One region of the Aminobacter sp. UC22_36 genome, then DNA from elsewhere that is predicted to be linked to it. Evidence: riboswitches for the same ligand, from Rfam matches in the RefSeq annotation. Region 1 holds a riboswitch; each other region holds the start of a gene.

The links. Region 1 has a riboswitch for cobalamin ahead of ACHMW7_RS14795 (DUF1636 family protein). Riboswitches for the same ligand answer to the same signal wherever they lie in the genome.
Region 2: another riboswitch for cobalamin. It lies ahead of ACHMW7_RS11960 (ABC transporter ATP-binding protein); the one in region 1 lies ahead of ACHMW7_RS14795 (DUF1636 family protein).
Region 3: another riboswitch for cobalamin. It lies ahead of ACHMW7_RS27500 (ribonucleoside-diphosphate reductase subunit alpha); the one in region 1 lies ahead of ACHMW7_RS14795 (DUF1636 family protein).

The regions. Positions count from the first base shown of each region.
Region 1 is NZ_CP171996.1:2,371,846-2,375,746, reverse strand. It holds gene ACHMW7_RS14805 (hypothetical protein) at 1-34, opposite strand, end outside; partial or broken gene ACHMW7_RS14800 (winged helix-turn-helix domain-containing protein) at 1-1,100, shown strand, start outside; cobalamin riboswitch at 1,096-1,302, shown strand; gene ACHMW7_RS14795 (DUF1636 family protein) at 1,341-1,778, shown strand; gene cobW (cobalamin biosynthesis protein CobW) at 1,775-2,812, shown strand; gene cobN (cobaltochelatase subunit CobN) at 2,956-3,901, shown strand, end outside.
Region 2 is NZ_CP171996.1:1,796,710-1,800,610, reverse strand. It holds gene ACHMW7_RS11965 (MFS transporter) at 1-530, shown strand, start outside; cobalamin riboswitch at 563-773, shown strand; gene ACHMW7_RS11960 (ABC transporter ATP-binding protein) at 881-1,894, shown strand; gene ACHMW7_RS11955 (ABC transporter substrate-binding protein) at 1,842-2,660, shown strand; gene ACHMW7_RS11950 (FecCD family ABC transporter permease) at 2,714-3,721, shown strand.
Region 3 is NZ_CP171996.1:4,904,666-4,908,566, reverse strand. It holds gene groL (chaperonin GroEL) at 1-25, opposite strand, end outside; gene ACHMW7_RS27510 (co-chaperone GroES) at 65-379, opposite strand; gene ACHMW7_RS27505 (hypothetical protein) at 638-865, shown strand; cobalamin riboswitch at 1,545-1,757, shown strand; gene ACHMW7_RS27500 (ribonucleoside-diphosphate reductase subunit alpha) at 1,866-3,901, shown strand, end outside.

The DNA of each region.
Region 1 (3,901 bases):
GATCGACTCGGTCAGCGCCGTCGTGCGCGCCCACTACATGCCGCTCTTTTCGCGAACTCGGCCCCTACCCCATGGCACTGCTCGACGACGCCATGCAGTCGAAAAAACGGCTGCTGTTCGAGTACTGGGCGCACGAGGCCTCGCTGCTGCCGCTCGAAACCTTCCCTTTGATGCGCTGGCGCATGGCGCGCGCCGCCGACCATGACGAAATGTATGGCGCGCTCGCCAAATTTGGCCGCGACAACAAAGCCTATGTCGACGACATCTTTCGCCAGGTCGTCGACCGCGGCCCGATCGCCGCGTCCGACATCGAAGGCGCCAAGGGCTCGGGCGGCTGGTGGGGCTGGAGCCGCGAAAAGCATGCCTTCGAATGGCTGTTCTGGGCCGGGCGCATCACCACCCATTCGCGCCGGGGCTTCGAACGTCTCTACGATCTGCCCGAGCGCGTTCTGCCCTCGGCTATTTACGAACTGCCCGTCCCGACCCCGGCCGACGCCCATCGCGAACTGCTGCGCATCTCGGCCCGCGCCCACGGCGTCGCCACAGCCGGCTGCCTGCGCGATTATTTCCGGCTTTCACCCGCCGACATGAAAGGCCGGCTCGAAGAGCTGGTCGAGACGGGCGAACTGATTCCCGTGCGCGTCGAGGGTTGGGACAAGCAGGCCTATCTGCACGCCGACGCCCGCATCCCGCGCAAGGTCCAGGCCCGCGCCCTGCTGGCACCCTTCGATCCGCTGGTGTTCGAGCGCACGCGCGCCGAGCAATTGTTCGGCTTCCGCTATCGCATCGAGATCTACACTCCGGCAGACAAGCGCCAGTATGGCTACTACGTGCTGCCTTTTCTGCTTGGCGAACGCATCGTTGCCCGCGTCGACCTCAAGGCCGACCGGCCCGCAGGTATATTGCGTGTCCATGCCGCCTATTCCGAACCCTGCGCCCCAGCGGAAACGGCGGCCGAGCTTATTGAAGAGCTGAAGCAGATGCGCGACTGGCTCGGCCTTGAGCGCATCGAAGTCACTCCGGCCGGCGACCTCGGCCCGGCACTGAGCGACATTGTTGGTCGCTCCCTCACGTTGACTCCACCCCTCGCGAAAGCCTAAATCGCCGGCAGACGGTCCTTCGCCCGCAAAGGCGGAGGCTAAGAGGGAATGCGGTGCGCGCCGATGGCGTCAAATCCGCGGCTGTCCCCGCAACTGTAAGCGACGAGCTTAGGCCCAAGACCACTGGGATTTCCTCCCGGGAAGGCGGCACGAAAGCGACGACTCGCGAGCCAGGAGACCTGCCGTCTGCGACATTGATCCGATCGCCTGGCGGGTGTCCCAGGCAAGGAGCCTGGCATTTTGGAACTCGACGATACACTCCCGGTCGAAACTCTGGACGCATCCGGCAGCGCCGAAAACGCGCGTGCGGCGGAGGTGACGATTCTCGTCTGCTCGTCCTGCCGCGACGAACTTGGTTCCGACACCCATCCGCGCGCCGGCGCCAAGCTCGCCGAATCTGCGCGCCAGGCAGCGGCCGGCGAAGACATCACCGTGCGCAGCGTCGAATGTCTCGGCAACTGCAAGCGCCGGCTGAGTGCCGCCATCCTGCGTGACGGCTCGTGGAGCTACGTCTTCGGCGACCTCGACATCGCCTCCGGCGACGATCTCGTCACTGGCGCCAAACTCTTCGCCACCTCGACCGACGGCCTGATCCCCTGGCGCGGCCGTCCCGACAGCCTCAAGCGCGGCCTCATCGCGCGCATCCCTCCCCTGAACCTCCTGAAGGAAGACACATGACCGCCTCCGTCGATCGCGTTCCCTGCACCGTCGTCACCGGCTTTCTCGGCGCCGGCAAGACCACGCTGCTCCGCCACATCATCGAGAATTCCAAGGGCAAGCGCCTTGCCATCATCGTCAATGAATTCGGCGACGTCGGCATCGACGGCGAAATCCTCAAGGGCTGCGGCATCGACACCTGCCCGGAAGAAAACATCGTCGAACTCGCCAATGGCTGCATCTGCTGCACGGTCGCCGACGATTTTGTCCCAGCACTCGACCAGATCCTGTCGCGCACGCCGCGCGTCGACCACATCCTGATCGAGACCTCCGGCCTGGCGCTGCCCAAGCCGCTGGTCCAGGCCTTCCAGTGGCCGAGCGTCAAGAGCCGCGTCACTGTCGACGGCGTCATCGCTGTCGTTGACGGCCCTGCGCTTGCCGCAGGCAAGGTTGCCTCCGACATGGAAGCGCTCGCCGCCCAGCGCAGCGCAGATGATTCGCTCGACCACGACGACCCGGTCGAGGAAGTGTTCGAGGACCAGGTCGCCTGCGCTGACCTGATCATCCTGTCCAAGAGCGACCTGCTCGACGAGGCCGGCCATGCCCGCGCCAGCGCGATCGTTCGCGAGCACCTGGCACGCGCCGTCAAGATTGTGCCGTCGGCGCATGGCAAGGTCGACCCGTCGGTGCTGCTCGGCCTCGGCCTTGCCGTCGAGGACGACATCGAAAACCGCAAGACCCATCACGACGGCGCCTTCGACCACGAGCACGACGACTTCGACACCTTCGTCATCGAGATTCCGTCGATCGCCAACCCGGACGAACTGGCCAAGCGTGTCGCCACTGCCGCCGAAGAAGAGAACGTGTTGCGCGTGAAGGGTTTTGTCGATGTCGGCGGCAAGCCGATGCGGCTGCTCGTTCAGGCTGTCGGCCCGCGCGTCAACCACTATTACGACCGCGCCTGGACAGCCCAGGACGATCGCCGCTCGCGCCTCGTCGTCATCGGCCTCAAGGGCCTCGACCGCCCTGCAATCGAGCGTATTCTGGTAGGGTGAGCTGAATTGCCCCCTCACCAGACCTCCGCGCCGGAGATGAGCGTGTCAAAGCTGGCGCGCATCTCTTCTCCTTGGCGGGGACAAGGTGGCCCACAGGGCCGGATGAGGGGGCCGTCTCACTGCACCTTCGAAGGATCGCAGCAATGCATATCCTGACCACCACATCCGCCACGCTCGACGATTTGATCGAGCCGGTCGACCTCAGGCAGAAGCCTGCGGATGTGGTGGCGCTGTCCTTCACCGACAGCGACCTGGCCGGCCTCGCCAACGCCTGGAAGACGGATGCGGAAAACCTGCCGTCGATGCGGCTGGCCAGCCTGCGCGATCTCAGGCACCCGATGTCGGTCGATCTCTGGGTCGACAGTGTCGCGGCCCACGCCAAGGTCATTCTGGTGCGAATCCTCGGCGGCTACGACTGGTGGCGTTATGGCTGCGACCAACTTGCGGCCATCGCACGCGAAAGGGGCATCGCGCTCGCACTTCTGCCAGGCGAAAGCCACGACGAGGATTTGAGGCTTGTCGAAGCCTCGACGCTGCCACGTGCCGAACTCGACGCGCTGCTCGGCTATTTCCGCGAAGGCGGCCCCGAGAACATGAAGGCGCTGGTCGCGCGTCTGGCTGGGCTGGCCGGTGCGAAAGCGGCAGCCGTTGCGCCCGTGGCGGTGCCGAAGGCGGGATACTATGATCCGGCACGGGGCGTGATGACAGCCCCCTTCTCCCCGCTCACGGGGAGAAGGTCCCGGCAGGGGGATGAGGGGCAATCGCCCACACCTGATACCCTCGCGCAGCCCCTCAACCGCCCCTTCGGAGCACCTTCTCCCCGTGAACGGGGAGAAGGAAGCATAGTCCCCATCCTGTTTTATCGCTCGATGCTCCTCGCCGCCGATGTCGCGCCCATCGACGCGCTGGTCGAAGCGCTGCGCGCACAAGGCCTGCACCCTGCCCCGATCTTCGTCTCGAGCCTCAAGGACAAGGATTCCCTCGCCTTCGTCGAGACGGCTCTGGCGCAGCTGAAGCCCTCGGCCATCGTCACCGCCACCGCCTTTGCCGCCGGTGCCGAGCCTGGCACGGAAACGCTGTTCGACCGCG
Region 2 (3,901 bases), 580 kb from region 1:
CGGGCAGCCTGTTTGCCGTCTTCACCTACATCAAGCCGATCCTGACCGACGTCACCGGCGTGTCGGTCGATTCGGTCACCTGGATCCTGCTGCTCTTCGGCGGCGGCATGACCATCGGCAACATCATCGGCGGCAAGCTGGCCGACTGGAAACTGATGCCGACGGCCATCGGCGCGCTGATGGTGATGGCAGCGATCCATGTCGCCTTCGCCCAGCTCAGCTATTCGGCGCCGGCGGCGATCCTGCTCGTCTTCCTGTGGGGCGTCATCACCTTCGTCATCGTGCCGCCGATGCAGATGCGCGTCGTCGAGACCGCCTCGGAAGCGCCGAACCTCGCCGCAACCTTGAACCAGGGCGCCTTCAACGCCGGCAACGCCGCCGGCGCCTGGGCTGGTGGCGCCGCTATCTCGATGGGCGTCAGCTATGCCGACTTGCCGCTTGTCGGCGCGGCCATCGCGCTCTCCGCCTTCGTCGTCGCGCTCATTTCCTTCACACTCGACCGGCGTGATGCAATTCAGCAGGCGGCATGACGCTTTAGCGATTGTCAGCAACCCGTCGCTGTTGTAGCCACGACAGCGATGGTTCCTGCTATCCGGTTCGGGCAGCAGGTTAAATGGGAACACGGTGAGACGTCCTCGACGCGAAACCGTGGCTGCCCCCGCAACTGTGAGCGGATAGCAAATCGGAAACATGCCACTGGCCGTTCGGCTGGGAAGGCTCCGAGACGCGATCACCCGCAAGCCAGGAGACCTGCCATCATCCGATTAACTCAACCGGCCGGGGTGTGCCGTGGAGATGATGATGGTTGCGACTGCCCTATTTGGTACCGGCGCGCTCACCGGATCGTTTCGCCTGCTCCGCCCAATCGCGGAGACATGGCATGCTCGATCGCGTCCACGCCGCTAGTCGCCTCGTAGGCACGACTCCGGCACTGCTCGAACTCGACGGCGTCAGCTGGGGGCCGCGCGCCTCCCGGCCGATCCTCGAGCCGGTAAGCCTTGCGGTTGCACCTGGCGAGATGCTCGCCATCGTCGGCCCCAACGGCGCCGGCAAGTCGAGCCTGCTGCGCTGCCTCTACCGCTATCACCGGCCCACCGCAGGCACGGTTCGCCTCGACGGCACCGACATCTGGAAGATGAAGCCGCGCGACTGCGCCCGCCGCATCGCCACGGTACTGCAGGAAAGCGCCTCCGACTTCGGCCTGACGGTTGCCGAGATCGTCGAGCTTGGCCTGACCCCGCATGTCACGAGCTTCGGCACCAGCGACGACGACTACATCAAGGTCGAGTCCGCACTCGGCCTGCTCGGCTTGACCGCTTTTGCCGCGCGCGACTTCGGCTCGCTTTCGGGCGGCGAAAAGCAGCGCGTGATGATCGCCCGTGCGCTGGTGCAGCGGCCGGATCTTCTGATCCTCGACGAGCCGACCAATCATCTCGACATCCGCCACCAGCTCGAAGTGCTGGAACTGCTCGGCAATCTCGGCTGCACCGTCATCGTTTCCCTACACGACCTGGCGCTGGCCTCGGCGCACGCCCATCGCGTGCTGGTGATGGACGCCGGCCGCGCGATCGCCTGCGGCAAGCCGGCCGACATCCTGACGCCCGAGCGCATCCGCCAGAGCTTTTCCGTGGGCGCCATCCTCGACGACCATCCGGTCACCGGCCGCCCGCGTTTTCCTTCCACCTCGAACGCTGACAACAACCCAAGGAGCCTCCATGCGCCTGCCGATCATTGCCGCCGCCCTGCTTGCCACTTGCGCCTCAGCGGCGGCCAGCGGCTTCCCCGTCACCGTCAAGAGCTGCAACCGCGACGTCACCTTCGAGGCCGCGCCCAAGCGGGCGGTGTCCCACGACGTCAACCTGACCGAGATGATGCTGGTGCTCGGCCTCGCTGACCATATGGTCGGCTATTCCGGCATCTCCGGCTGGAAGACGCTGGACGAAAACCTGCGCAAGGGCGTCGGCGAATTGCCCGAGCTCGCGCCGAAATATGTCACCAAGGAAGTGCTGCTCGGCGTCGACACCGACCTGTTCTTCGCCGGCTGGAACTACGGCATGAAGGTCGGCGGCGACGTCACCCCCGACACGCTCGCCCCGTTCAACATCGCGGTCTATGAGCTGACCGAGAGCTGCATCCACATCATGAAGAAGGACAAGTCCTCGCTTCAGGACATGTATGCCGACCTCACCAATCTCGGCGCGATCTTCGGCGTGCGCGAGAAGGCGGAAGCGCTGGTGGCAGGTTACGAGAAGGAGCTTGCCGACTTCCAGGCGTCGCTGCCCAAGCTCGACAAGCCAATCAACGTGTTCCTCTACGATTCCGGCGAGCAGAAGCCGTTCACCGCCGGCCGCTACGCTATGCCGACGGCGATCATCGAGGCAGCCGGCGGCCGGAACATCTCCGACGACGTCGAGTCGAGCTGGGTCGAGATCGGCTGGGAGCCGGTCATCGAGCGCAACCCGGACATGGTGGTGATCGTCAATTACGGCGAGGTGACAGCCGAGCAGAAGATCGAGTTCATGCGCAGCAACCCGGCCTTCAAGGACATCGCCGCCGTGAAGAACAATCGCTTCTTCGTGCTCGAATACAACGAGGCGACGCCGGGACCGCGCAACATTGCCGCGATCAAGCGGCTGGCCGCCGCAATGCGGGCTGACTGACCGTGTCGCACCGACACCTCGTCGCCGGGCCACGGCACGTCCTGATCCACGCCATGCCGGCCCTGATCCCGGGGCTGGCCTTGGTGCTCGTCATCAGCATGGTCATCGCCGTTGGCGTCGGCCCGGTGGCGATCCCGCTCGAGACCGTGTGGGGTGTGATTGCCAACAAGCTGATGCCGGGAAGCGTCGAGGTGGCCTGGTCGAGCGGCCGCGAGAACATCGTCTGGGATGTGCGCGCGCCGCGCGTCATCCTGGGGGCCGCTGTCGGCGCTTCGCTGGCGCTGGTGGGGGCGGGGCTGCAATCGGTGACACGCAATCCGCTCGCCGATCCGCACCTGCTCGGCGTCTCATCCGGTGCCGCCTTCGGCGCCATCATGGCGCTGATCCACGCCGGCATGGTGTTCGGCGCCATCACCGTGCCGGCCTTCGCCTTTGCCGGCGCGCTGGCGGCGACGGCGATGGTGCTGGCGATCTCGAACCTGACACGAGCCCAGTCGGCCGGCCAGCTGATCCTCGCCGGCGTCGCGGTGAGCTTCATCATCTCCGCCGCCGGCAATCTCCTGATCTTCATCGGCGACCCGAAGGCAGCCCATGTCGCGATCTTCTGGATGCTCGGCGGGCTGGGATTGGCGCAGTGGAGCCACCTGCCCTACCCGCTGGTAGCACTTGTTGTCGGCGGCATGTGGCTGATGACCCAGACCCGCAACCTCAATGCCATGACGCTCGGCGACGAAAGCGCCACCGCACTCGGAATCCCGGCGCGACGCTTCCGGATCAAGGTCTTCGTTGTCTGCGCGCTGCTGACCGGCTGCGCCGTTGCCTATTCCGGCGTCATCGCCTTTGTCGGTCTGATGATCCCGCACATCGTGCGCTTCTTTGTCGGTGGCGACTATCGCCGCGTGCTGCCACTGTCGGCGCTGGTCGGAGCGATTTTCCTGATTGCCGCCGACATGGTCGCCCGCACGGTAATGCCGCCGCAGGACATGCCGCTCGGCATCGTCACCGGACTGATCGGCGGCGTGGCCTTCGTGGTGCTGATGCGCCGCCGCGCAACAAATTGACGGTCAGTTGGTAATGCAATGCAAGACGACGCAAATCCAGTTGCACCCCCAGTTTTTCCTAGCTATGGATTTGCCATGAACACGACTTCGCTCCAGAATATTTGGTGGCGGGCCAGCTGACAGCGGCCTCTTGAAGCGCGTGCGCGTGAAAATTGTGATGGCCGCAACGGGATTTCCGGG
Region 3 (3,901 bases), 2.5 Mb from region 1:
AAAATTTGATTTCCTTGGCAGACATGATTTTGGTCCAGTTCGTTCTTGAGGCGGCAGAGCCGGATCAGGCGGCTTTCTTGGCCGCTTCGCTCGTGTCGACGATGCCCATGACGTCGCCCTCTTTCATGATCAGGAGATCGGCGCCGTCGATCTTGACTTCGGTACCCGACCATTTGCCGAACAGCACGGTGTCGCCAGCCTTGACGTCGAGCGGGATCAGCTTACCGCTTTCGTCGCGCGTGCCTGGGCCAACGGCAATGACTTCGCCTTGCTGGGGCTTTTCCTTGGCATTGTCGGGAATGATGATGCCGCCTTTGGATGTGATATCGCCTTCGGCGCGCCGGATGACGACGCGGTCGTGAAGTGGTCGGAATTTCATGAAGATTCTTTCTGCAGTCGGCGCATAGGGGACCGCATCCTCTATGTACGCCCTTTGGCACTCGAATGACAGGAGTGCCAAAAATTATTCCGCAGGCGCCAGAGTATTCAAAAATAACAGGTGCCAGAGGCGCTTAAAAACCTGATTCAGTGACAAATAGCCGAGAAATTTGAATTCCGGGCTGAGAAACCTTATTTAAGGCGCAGTGGAATTTTTATTTTCCGCGCACGAAGAGGATTTCAGATATTGGATGTAGTCATGGAAAATTTTCTGGAAAAAGCTCAGTCTCGTTCGATCGAGGCACAGAAGAAGACAGCGGAGCGCAACAGCGCCATGGCCGAATATCAGTCGGAAGCAAAAGCCCGGGCCATCAAGACCGCAAAGTTGCGGGAATTGCGCTTGGCCAAGGACGAGGCTGACCGCGCCGCCGAGGCTCTGAAACCCGTAGAACCCAAGAAGAAGCGCGTAGCCCGCGCTGCAAAGTAGCAAGCGGCACCTGCCTGGCCGGACTGCCACAAACGACGCTCTAGTCTTTAAATCTACGCATCGTGCTTTCCGAAAGTTGTTTCCGATTTTCGAGCCGATGCGCTAGGCAGGATGGCCAGTCGGTCGGCGTCAGTTCGACGATGCCGGCCTTGCAACCGTCGGCAATCCTATTGTCTTATCCGACGCCCCTCCCCATATGAGCCCCATCGGCAGTCCGCCGGGAGTGAAACGCGCGTCGAGATACGATGTCGGGTTTTGCCGCGGATTGTTGAATTTGCCCTGATTGACGGCTGGCCGACCACGAATGTACCGGCGGTGTGCAAGTCTCAGGACCCAGAGGGAAGCGGGCTGGCGCCCGCTTTTTTCGTTTCTGGGGGGCTTCCTCCGGACTTAACGCCGCATCGGCGATGTCGCTCGAGCGCGAGCTTCTGTCCTTCGGCCGCGACCGCCTCGTCATCATCGTCACCCATCATCTCTTTTCGGCGCGTTCGGCCGACACGATCCGTGCTCGACGAAGGCAGGATCGTTGGTGTTGGCAGCCATGAACCCCTGAGTGCCGAGTGCTCGCTCTATCAGGCGCTGTGGCGCGACTACGTCAGGATTGATCGGCCGCCGGCGTTGAGTGGTCGAACAGGTGGAAATGATTTTTCCACCTGTTGACACGACACCAGTCAGTCATACTACATGTAGACATCGTGGTCTTCCGAGTTGATTCCAGCTCGGGAGCTAAGAGGGAAGCCGGTGAGCGATTTCGCAATGCCGGCGCTGCCCCCGCAACTGTAAGCAGTGAGTTGCTGTCGCGTAGTGCCACTGGCGCCAATGGGCGCTGGGAAGGCCAGACAGCGGTAATGACCTGTGAGCCAGGAGACCTGCCGCGATAGATTCTGAACGTCCACGGGCGGGGTGTCCGGTGGTGCGCTTGCGTTCTGCCGGCTTGCGCCGGTCGAAATCCGGCAGCGTCCGCTCGAGGCCCTTCGCCCCCAAACCATCGGGGAAGATGATGCCGGCGACCTCTACATTTCACAGCAACGGGACCGACAGGATACCGTCCGGGCTCAGCCAGAGTCCTAAGGCCGCGTCCGAACCTGGCTTCCGCGTCATCCGGCGCAACGGCTCGGTGACGCCATTCGATGCGACCAAGATCACTGTGGCGCTGACCAAGGCGTTTCTCGCCACAGAGGGCTCCGTGGCGGCGGGTTCGCGCCGCGTCCATGAGGTGGTCGAAGACATGACGGCACAGGTCGTCTCAGCCCTGACCCGGCGTGCCGACGCGGGCCGCACCTTCCACATCGAAGAAATCCAGGACCAGGTCGAACTGGCGCTGATGCGCTCGGAGCACCACAAGGTCGCCCGCGCTTATGTGCTCTACCGCGAGGAACGTGCGCGTGAGCGCGCCGCCGCCAAGGTTGTGTCGGTCGAGGTCGCCGCACCGGCGCTCCAGGTCAAGGCCGATGACGGCAGCCTGGCTCCGCTGGACGAGACGCGCCTAGCCCGTATCGTCGATGAGGCCTGCGCCGGGCTCGAGGCCGTCTCGGCGGCTGCCATCCTGGCCGAGACCAGGCGCAATCTCTATGACGGCATCACCGTGGACGAGCTTTCGCTGGCGCCGATCCTCGCCGCGCGCACGCTTGTCGAGACCGAGCCGAACTACGCCTTCGTCAGCGCCCGGCTTTTGCTGGACCGGTTGCGGCGCGAGGCGCTGAGCTTCGTCTCCGGCAGGCCGGAGCAGGCCACCCAGGCCGAAATGACCGAGCGCTACGCCTCCTATTTCCCCGCCTTCATCACCACCGGCATCAAGGCCGAATTGATCGACCCCGAACTTGGCCGTTTCGACCTTGCCAGGCTGAGTGCCGCGCTTAAACCCGAGTGCGACCTGCAGTTCCAGTATCTTGGCCTGCAGACGCTTTATGACCGTTATTTCCTGCACACCAGGGGCAAGCGTTTCGAACTGCCGCAGGCCTTCTTCATGCGCGTGGCGATGGGCCTGGCTGGGCGCGAGATCGACCGCGAGAGCCGCGCCATCGAGTTCTATGACCTGTTGTCGTCCTTCGATTTCATGGCCTCGACGCCGACGCTGTTCAATTCCGGCACGCTGCGCCCGCAATTGTCCTCCTGCTTCCTGACTACCGTCGCCGACGACCTCGACGGCATCTTCAAGGCGGTGAAGGACAATGCGCTGCTCGCCAAATATTCCGGTGGGCTCGGCAACGACTGGACCCCGGTGCGCGGCCTCGGCGCCCACATCAAGGGCACCAATGGCGAGAGCCAGGGTGTGGTGCCGTTCCTCAAGGTGGCCAACGACACGGCGATTGCCGTCAACCAGGGCGGTAAGCGCAAGGGTGCTGTCTGCGCCTATCTCGAAACCTGGCATGTCGACATCGAGGAATTCCTCGACCTCAGGAAGAACACCGGCGACGACCGTCGCCGCACCCACGACATGAACACCGCCAACTGGGTGCCGGACCTGTTCATGGAGCGCGTCGAGGCCGATGGCGCATGGACGCTGTTTTCGCCCGACGAGGTGCCCGACCTGCACGATCTCTATGGCACGGCATTCAAGGCGGCCTACGAAGCCTACGAGGTGAAGGCTCTGGCTGGTGGCATCAAGGTGTTCCGCACGGTCAAGGCGCTCGACCTGTGGCGCAAGATGCTAACCATGCTGTTTGAAACCGGGCATCCATGGATCACCTTCAAGGACCCCTGCAATATCCGTTCGCCACAAGGCCACATCGGCGTCGTGCATTCGTCGAACCTCTGCACCGAAATCACCCTCAACACCTCGAAGGACGAGGTCGCCGTCTGCAATCTCGGTTCGGTCAATCTCGCCAATCACATCGCAGCCGAAGGTCTCGACCTCGACCGTCTCGCCCGCACCGTGAAGACGGCGATGCGCATGCTCGACAATGTCATCGACATCAATTTCTACACCATCCCCGAAGCGAGGCGCTCCAACCTGCAGCATCGTCCGGTCGGCCTCGGTCTGATGGGCTTCCAGGATGCCTTGCAGGCGCTGAAGATCCCCTATGCCTCCGATCA